2 regions of the Psychrosphaera aquimarina genome follow, and region 1 is predicted to be linked to the other one. Evidence: riboswitches for the same ligand, from Rfam matches in the RefSeq annotation. Region 1 holds a riboswitch; the other holds the start of a gene.

Region 1 (4,419 bases):
CAGTTAAGTTACGCCCCCATAATGTGACATCAATAACGTCACCTTTATAAGTTAAGCTGGCATTAGCTAAGACGACGGAATCGGCCGTTTCATCATGACTATATGAATAATAAAATTCGTCTTTGCCAGTGAAAGATACATTAGCAATGATATTATCCGTCAGTTGCCAGTCGGCACCCAAGTTAAACTGATATTTTGGCGCGTGGGCTTGCTCTCTACCACTTATATTTACAGACACATCTTCGCCAGTGACAGGATCTTCTTCAAGGCGGTCAATATTGTCTATTTCCGTTTCTAGTAACGATAATCCAGCAAATACCTTGATGCTCTTGGTTAATTTATAATTAACGCTGGTTTCAACACCGTAATTTGAACCGGTAGGGACATTCGACAAATAACCAACAAACACAGGTACAACACTGTTATCCGTTAACCATTGTTTAATTTGCATGTCGTCACGTGTTGAGTAAAACAAGGTCGCCACGGCATTTAACTTATTGTCGTTTGAGTTATATTTTAAACCTAACTCAACATTAGTTAGTGTTTCAGGTTTAAAGCTCGCATGTTCTCTTAATTCAAAATAAAACTGCTGTAAGTTCGCATCATTAAGTTTGCTTAATGCTTCGCCATTTACGCCACCGGCTTTGAAACCTTGACTGACCCTAAAATAAGCTAAAAATGCATCATCGTATTGTTTGCTCGCAGTGAAATGTCCGCCCCACATAGTGTCATCAGTCGAACTTACCGTGCCGTTACTATCGGCATAATCACCTTGATAATTTTCAACTCTTAAGCCGGCCGTAATGTTAATACTGTCCGACAAAGCAAAACGTTTTTCACCATATAACGCGATATTCGCGACGTCATAATCACTTAAAAAGTCAGAGTCGTTCCAAGTATATTGACGGGTTAAATCTGCATTTTTTTGTTGGTTATATAGGCCAACCACCCAATCTTTGTCTTTGCTTGTTAAACGTAAATCAAGTTGATCTGCAGTACGTTTTCTAAAGTAATAATCGGTACTTGAATACCCGTCTGGATGGATTCCAGTAAATGACCAATCGTCGTTGTATTGACCGTAAGCCCAGTCTTCATCAAAACCATAATCTAGATCCGAATTCGAGTGGCTAATAAATAATTCTGCATCTGCAAATGAAAAGCCTTGGTATTTATTTGTCAGTGCTATTGCAGTGGTATCTTGTCTATCAAAACCAGGTTCATCAGACAAAGTAGTGCGATTTAAATCTAATGAAAATGAATCATATCCGTTATTAATATCAAACTTATGTAAAACCGCTTTCATTGTCCATTCTTGGCTCATTTCCACATCTAACATAGCGCGAACAGACAACTCATCAATACCATTGGTGTCTTTACGGCCTAAGTAGGTATTTTCAATATAACCGTCACCGTCTACTTTATTAACGGAGACTCGATATTCTGCTTTGTTATTTATGTCACCACCATACGCTGCAGCCAATTGCTGAAAACCGTAATTTCCCATAGAAACTCTAACTTTGCCTTCTTGACCAGACCCCGTTTCGGTACTCGCTAAGTTTATAAACCCAGCCATGGCATTTGCACCAACGCTGGTGCCTTGAGGCCCTTTGAAAACTTCTACTTGGTCAATATCGAATAAAGTAGCGGCATTAGCGATTTCTGAATAATCGATACGGTCAATAGCCACACCGACTGAAGGGTTAACCGGATCAACAAATTGGCTACGTTCACCGATACCACGAATTTGAAAAAAGCGCGCTCTTGAACTGCCTGACGAATAATTAATATTACCAACTTGTTGTAAAACATCTTGAATATGGTCTGCGCCGCTTTTTTCTAATGCAGCTTTGTTTATTACGTCGATTGAATTAGCGGCATTTTTAGCTGAGGTTGGTAATAACTCACCTTTAACTACAATTTTTTCGATTTCTTTTTTTGAATTTTCATCTGCAATAACAGGCAAAGCCATTGCTAAGCTGACAACAATTAAAGATGGTGCATATGTTTTCATTTGGTTCTCTTGTTTGTTCTATTTGAAAGACAAAAGAGCCGGTCGTAAGCGAGGATAAATTGATGTGTTTTTTAATGCATAACATTGAACGTGTTATGCCTCCATCCCTACGCCGGTACAAGCCGGATCAGGTTCTAAGGATTTGCTTGCGCATCTCAGTCCAAACTCGCCATTGAGTTTGAACACTCCTTGGTATTCGTAGGGAAGTGTAATTATCTATAGGTTAAATTACTAGGGTTATTTGTTGGTCAGACGTCTCATTGCTATATGAGGGATGCCATCTTCTAAGTACATGTCTGAAATTTGCTCAAAACCTAACGTATTATAAAATTTAGTTAAGTGCTGTTGGGCAGAAATGTGACAAGCGTGCTGCGGCCATAAGGTGTCCGCATGCGATAACGCTTCGCGCATCAGTTCATACCCTAAACTTTGTCCTCTGAATTTGTCAGATACAAGCACTCGACCAATGGCTGATTCATTTTTATAAACCACATCGGGGGCTAAAATTCGGCAGTAACTTGTAAGGTTATCTTGTTGATAATTAAACACATGTAATGTTTGTGGATCTCTGTCAATTTCATCTAAATCTGGGTAATAACATTCTTGTTCAACAACAAACACATCAATGCGTAATTTTAATATGTCATATAGTTCATCGGTCGTGAGTTGATCAAACCGTTTAACATGCCAATCTAAGTTTTTTTTCATATTAAATTTTAGCCAAGAAATGATGACTACAATTTAACGCGGTTTAATTAAATTGCCAACGTATAACTTGGCTTTAATCACTTCGCGCTGTATTCTACCCCCATATTTAGCCTTCTAATTGGTCACGTATTATGTTTTTACGAGTTCTGTACTGTGTTATTGCTATTTGTCTAATTGTTACGCCTCTAGTTAATGCAGATCCTATCCCCAAAGAATTAGAATGGTCAGATTTAGTGCCTAAAGGTTTTGATGCTGGCACTCCTGATATTGAACATATAGGCCAAGCGATGGCAGGACCGCAGACAATTAATGCACCTGTAGTAAAAGAATTAGATGGTCAACTTATTAAAATACCAGGTTTTGTTGTGCCGCTTGAAGGTGATGACAACAAAGTAACTGAGTTTCTACTTGTTCCTTATTTTGGCGCATGTGTTCATGTCCCCCCGCCGCCATCAAACCAACTAATCTATGTTACTTTTCCTGAAGGCGCACCTGCCGAAGCGATGTACGATCCAATATGGGTAATCGGTACATTGAGCACTGAAGAATGGAAAGGCGAATTAGCGCAAGTTGGTTACACTATGGTGGGTACTAAAGTTGCTCCTTATGACGACTTTTAGTTACCTAAACTAGAGCTAGATCAAGTCTTTCAGCAATAAATTAGTATAAAGTAATATACTTAATCTTATTAACTCATCATCTTTTGAGTTGTATTTTATTTTTATAAATCTGGATCATCCCATGAGTGATAAAATAGACATAAAAAATATCCCAAGTGACGTAAAAGTCTACCGCCCTGAAGCTGAGAAAGTACAACAGTACAATTTACGAAGCCGAATCTATGTAAGAGCAGTGAAAGGGTTACATCAGATGCTTAGACGCAGAATTGGCATCATATCTTTAGGACTGTTTGCATTATTACCATGGATTCAGTACGGCGACAGTCAAGCAATCTTATTTGATATTGCCAACCAAGAATTTAATATTTTTGGTCTTACTTTATGGCCTCAAGACCTGACTTTATTTGCCACGTTAATTATCATATCTGCTTATTTATTGTTTTTTGTTACTACTTTTTATGGGCGAGTATGGTGCGGATATATGTGTCCACAAACCGTTTGGACCTTTATGTTTATATGGTTCGAAGAGAAAATTGAGGGGACGGCAAATAAACGTAAACGCCTAGACTCTTTGCCTTTGAGCTTCGAAAAAGTATGGAAAAAAGGCCTTAAACACACATCTTGGGTCATAGTGTCGTTATTAACATCACTCACCTTCATTGGTTACTTTGTGCCAATCGATCAATTATTTGTAGAGTTTTTCACATTACAAAGCTCAGGTCTTATTGTGGGCTGGACTTTATTTTTTGCTGGCTGTACCTACGCAAATGCTGGTTGGATGCGTGAAATAATGTGTTTACACATTTGTCCTTACGCGCGTTTTCAATCGTCTATGTTTGATAAAGACACATTTACGGTTACTTATGATGAAAAACGTGGTGAAAAACGTGGCCCAAGATCGCGCAAAAAAGATCACAAAGAGTTGGGGTTAGGTGACTGTATTGACTGTAACTTGTGTGTTCAAGTTTGTCCTACCGGTATTGATATCCGTAATGGCTTGCAATACGAATGTATAAATTGTGGTGCTTGTATCGATGCCTGTGACGAAACCATGGATAAAATGAATTATGAAAGAGGACT
Region 2 (4,419 bases), on a different contig from region 1:
AGCCATAGGCTGGCCGCTTGCGGTGAAATATATGGACGTATTTCATAATCTAACCTCGCGAAGCGAGCGTTCGATTGTGTTGAGACACCATCTTATTATTCCCAACTGCATAACATTGAAATTGAGATCAACTCAATTACAGCAAGATATATTTAATTTGAATTTAATAATATAAGAATGGGGAATATTAAGATGGTGCTCTCCCGGAAAAATTTGTCGGGAACAAATTTTAACAGCCGTAGGCTGGCCGCTTGCGGTGAAATACATGGACGTATTTCATAATCTAACCTCGCGCAGCGAGCGTTCGATTGTGTCGGGCTTAATTTTAATATCCGCCAATGCATATTGTGCAAACGATAAGCGTGCGAAAAACATTCAGACTGAATAACATTTGAAATTGGCGTTAAATAATTGAGGGAATATTAAGATGGTGCCTCGACCCGGAGCATGAATGTCTGGAACATTCATCAACAGCTTTAGCTGGCCCGTAGGGCTTGATGTTGTTCCATTTGCTTATTTACACAATCAGCAAACCAAAACATGCTTGACTCTCTACTCCGGTTTTTATGCAAAGGTCACTGGTTGAAATAGTTAGTACCTACATCCATTTAATTTCTTAAACATGTTTTGTCATGTCTACGATAGGTTTAAAAATCGTTTATGCTTCGCTAAATTGATTTGACGTAGACAGCTATGCCTACAACAATTTATCTCGACTAAACAATTTTTAATTCCTACTGAATTCGCAAATAAACAAGCGTAACAACATATTCATGTATGTACTGAGTCATCGAACTGAGCGAAGCGAACGTTCGATGTGTCGAGAACTATCTTATTCCCTTTAGAAACTAACGTAATATGAACAAATAACAGAATTATTGAATGATGAGTTTAACTAATGAATAAGTGTATTTAGAAGGGAATAAGATGGTGCCTCGACCCGGAATCGAACCAGGGACACGAGGATTTTCAATCCTCTGCTCTACCGACTGAGCTATCGAGGCACATAGTGTGCTTTTTACTTTTGGTACTGTTTAAAAGAGTGGTGCCGACTGCCGGAGTCGAACTGGCGACCTACTGATTACAAGTCAGTTGCTCTACCAACTGAGCTAAGTCGGCACATGATCTTTTAACAAGAACACCGTTAAATTGCCGTATCTATAAAGAAATGGTGCCTCGACCCGGAATCGAACCAGGGACACGAGGATTTTCAATCCTCTGCTCTACCGACTGAGCTATCGAGGCGAATTTAACGGCAGGGAGGATAAAGAAAATAAGGTCAGATAGCAATAGAATTTTTACAAATAATCCTAGCATCCCCTTTACTTGGTTGATATTCAAACAACCTGTTTAAAAGGCAAACTAAATTACACATCCAATATGGTGCTTTACAAATAAGTTATAACGTTAAAACCGTGTATTTGGGGTTGCGCTGAAAAATTGAATAGCTTAGTATCGCCTCGACTTGTCGGAGTGCCAATTACATTTTTGTGTTGGCTGAGATCGCGAAAGCGGGATCCGTAGAACCTGATTCAGACTAATATCTGCGAAGGAAACAAGGGAAATAACACCCGTTTTAGTATTTCACCCGCCCTGGGCGAATCTTAGTAAAATAGGTATTACAAAGCTCCTGTAAATCTACACTCCGTCTTTTGTGCTCAATATTTTGAGCGAATTAACCAAAAGGCAGAAACCATGACTAAACTTACTCGCCGCGAACGTCGCGCACAAGCCGAACAATTTTTAACAAACTGTTCCAACCAACGTTTCCCAAACTCAAAAAAAGTCTATATCGAAGGAAGCACCTACCCGATTAAAGTAGGTATGCGTGAAATATCCTTAGCCGATTCACTCGTAGGCGGTAGCCAAGACAACCCTATTTTAGAACCTAATCAACCTATTCGTGTATATGACACATCCGGCCCTTATACCGACGAAGATACGCAAATTGACGTACATAAAGGGTTAGCTAAATTACGTGCTAGTTGGATTGAAGCCAGAGACGATACCGAAGTATTAGAAGGGGCAACCTCGGGTTATAGTCAACAACGTTTGGCTGACGAAGGCTTAGATCATATTCGTTTTGAAAATCTACCTAAAGTACGCCGTGCCTTACCGGGTAAAAACGTGACTCAAATGCATTACGCTCGTAAAGGTATTATCACGCCAGAAATGGAATATATTGCCATTCGTGAGAACCTAAAACGACAACAACTTAATGACGAGATGTTAACCCAACAACACCCAGGCCAAAGCTTTGGAGCTAGCATTCCAAATGAAATCACTGCTGAATTTGTAAGAGATGAAGTGGCTCGAGGTCGCGCCATCATTCCATCAAACATTAATCATCCAGAAGCTGAACCTATGATCATTGGCCGTAACTTTTTAATCAAAGTAAACGCCAACATAGGTAACTCAGCGGTTACATCGTCTATTGAAGAAGAAGTAGAAAAACTAGTTTGGTCTACCAAGTGGGGTGCCGACACCGTAATGGATTTATCGACGGGACGTTATATTCATGAAACCCGTGAATGGATCATTCGTAATTCTCCTGTGCCAATTGGCACAGTCCCTATTTACCAAGCACTAGAAAAAGTAAATGGCGTTGCCGAAGATTTAACGTGGGAAATTTTCCGTGACACCTTAATAGAACAAGCTGAACAAGGGGTGGATTACTTTACTATCCACGCCGGTGTCTTGCTTAGGTATGTGCCTATGACCGCAAAACGTGTGACCGGAATTGTCTCCCGTGGTGGATCTATTATGGCTAAATGGTGTTTGTCACATCACAAAGAAAACTTCTTATACACGCATTTTGAAGACATTTGTGAGATATGTAAAAAGTACGATGTATCTTTCTCATTAGGTGATGGTTTAAGACCTGGCTCGGTTGCTGATGCTAACGATGAAGCGCAATTTAGTGAATTACGCACCTTAGGTGAATTAACTAAAATTGCGTGGAAACATGATGTGCAAACCATCATCGAAGGTCCAGGACATGTACCTTTACACATGATAAAAGAAAACATGGAACAACAATTAGAACATTGTGGCGAAGCGCCTTTTTATACTTTGGGGCCATTAACCACAGATATAGCTCCGGGTTACGATCATATAACCTCTGGTATTGGTGCCGCTAATATTGGCTGGTACGGTTGTGCCATGTTGTGTTACGTAACACCTAAAGAGCACTTAGGTTTACCCAATAAAGAAGATGTTAAAGAAGGATTGATCACTTACAAAATAGCGGCACACGCGGGTGATTTAGCCAAAGGGCATCCTGGCGCGCAAATTCGAGATAATGCATTATCTAAAGCCCGTTTTGAATTCCGTTGGCACGATCAATTTAACTTAGGATTAGATCCTGAGCGTGCACTTGAGTATCACGACGAAACACTACCACAAGAATCAGGCAAAGTTGCGCACTTCTGTTCTATGTGCGGCCCTAAATTCTGCTCAATGAAAATTAGCCAAGAAGTGAGAGATTATGCTGCTGACTTAGAAGCTGATGCTCAAAGTAAAGGACAATCTATCGCGATTAAACTGCTAGATGAAACCGTCAGCACCGACAGTGCTGCGTTAGAAAAGGCAGTCGCTGAAGTTTCTGAACAAGGTATGGCTGAAAAGTCAGCGGAATTTAAAGCGTCGGGTAGTGAAATTTATCACCCTGCGAAGTAGAAGCCGTTTGTAATACATACCTTATAAATATGAGTTACAAAGTACATCAAGGAACGAAATACACAATGAATATTGCGGTAGTTGGAGCGGGGTTAATGGGTCGACTCACCGCCTTGTCTTTAACCAGACAAGGTTATCAGGTGAACCTGTTTGACAAGGACGACAAACAAGCCAAACAGAGTGCAGCTTATGCGGCGGGGGGATTATTAACGCCGCTGGGTGAGTCCATGAGTTGTGAACCTAACATTGTTAAAATGGGGATTGCGTCAATAACAATGTGGCCTGAATTACTGTCCACATTAGATGTTAATGTCTATTTTCAACAACGAGGGGCAATCATGGTAAGTCATGAGCAGGACAAAGGAGATCACCAACGTTTTGTTCAACATATCGCCCGTAACTATGCACAACATACCGTAACATCATTAAACAAACAGCAATTGTATTCGCTCGAACCCGAGTTAGCCCAACACTTTAACCAAGGTTTGTTTTTACCCGACGAAGGGCAAATTGATAACCGCATGTTATTAACAGCCTTACAACACCAACTCGAGTTGGAACAAGTTAATTGGGTAACCGAGGCTGAAGTAAGTCAAATAACCAACCAAACAACGCATTGCCAGTTAACGGTGAATGATCAAGTTCAACACTTTGATTTGGTTATTGATTGTCGAGGGACTGGGGCTAGAGCGAGTTTAGATCCAAACCATCAAGCTTTACCTCTTGACGATTTACGCGCCG

What was found. Region 1 has a riboswitch for thiamine pyrophosphate ahead of RT723_RS03850 (TonB-dependent receptor). Riboswitches for the same ligand answer to the same signal wherever they lie in the genome.
Region 2: another riboswitch for thiamine pyrophosphate. It lies ahead of thiC (phosphomethylpyrimidine synthase ThiC); the one in region 1 lies ahead of RT723_RS03850 (TonB-dependent receptor).

Annotation. Positions count from the first base shown of each region.
Region 1 covers NZ_JAWCUA010000003.1:150,741-155,159, forward strand. The annotation lists gene RT723_RS03850 (TonB-dependent receptor) at 1-2,011, opposite strand, end outside; TPP riboswitch at 2,099-2,211, opposite strand; gene RT723_RS03855 (GNAT family N-acetyltransferase) at 2,249-2,719, opposite strand; gene RT723_RS03860 (DUF3299 domain-containing protein) at 2,851-3,339, shown strand; gene ccoG (cytochrome c oxidase accessory protein CcoG) at 3,461-4,419, shown strand, end outside.
Region 2 covers NZ_JAWCUA010000010.1:433,529-437,947, reverse strand. The annotation lists tRNA gene RT723_RS13920 (tRNA-Phe) at 929-1,004, opposite strand; tRNA gene RT723_RS13915 (tRNA-Thr) at 1,044-1,119, opposite strand; tRNA gene RT723_RS13910 (tRNA-Phe) at 1,170-1,245, opposite strand; TPP riboswitch at 1,460-1,572, shown strand; gene thiC (phosphomethylpyrimidine synthase ThiC) at 1,696-3,678, shown strand; gene thiO (glycine oxidase ThiO) at 3,744-4,419, shown strand, end outside.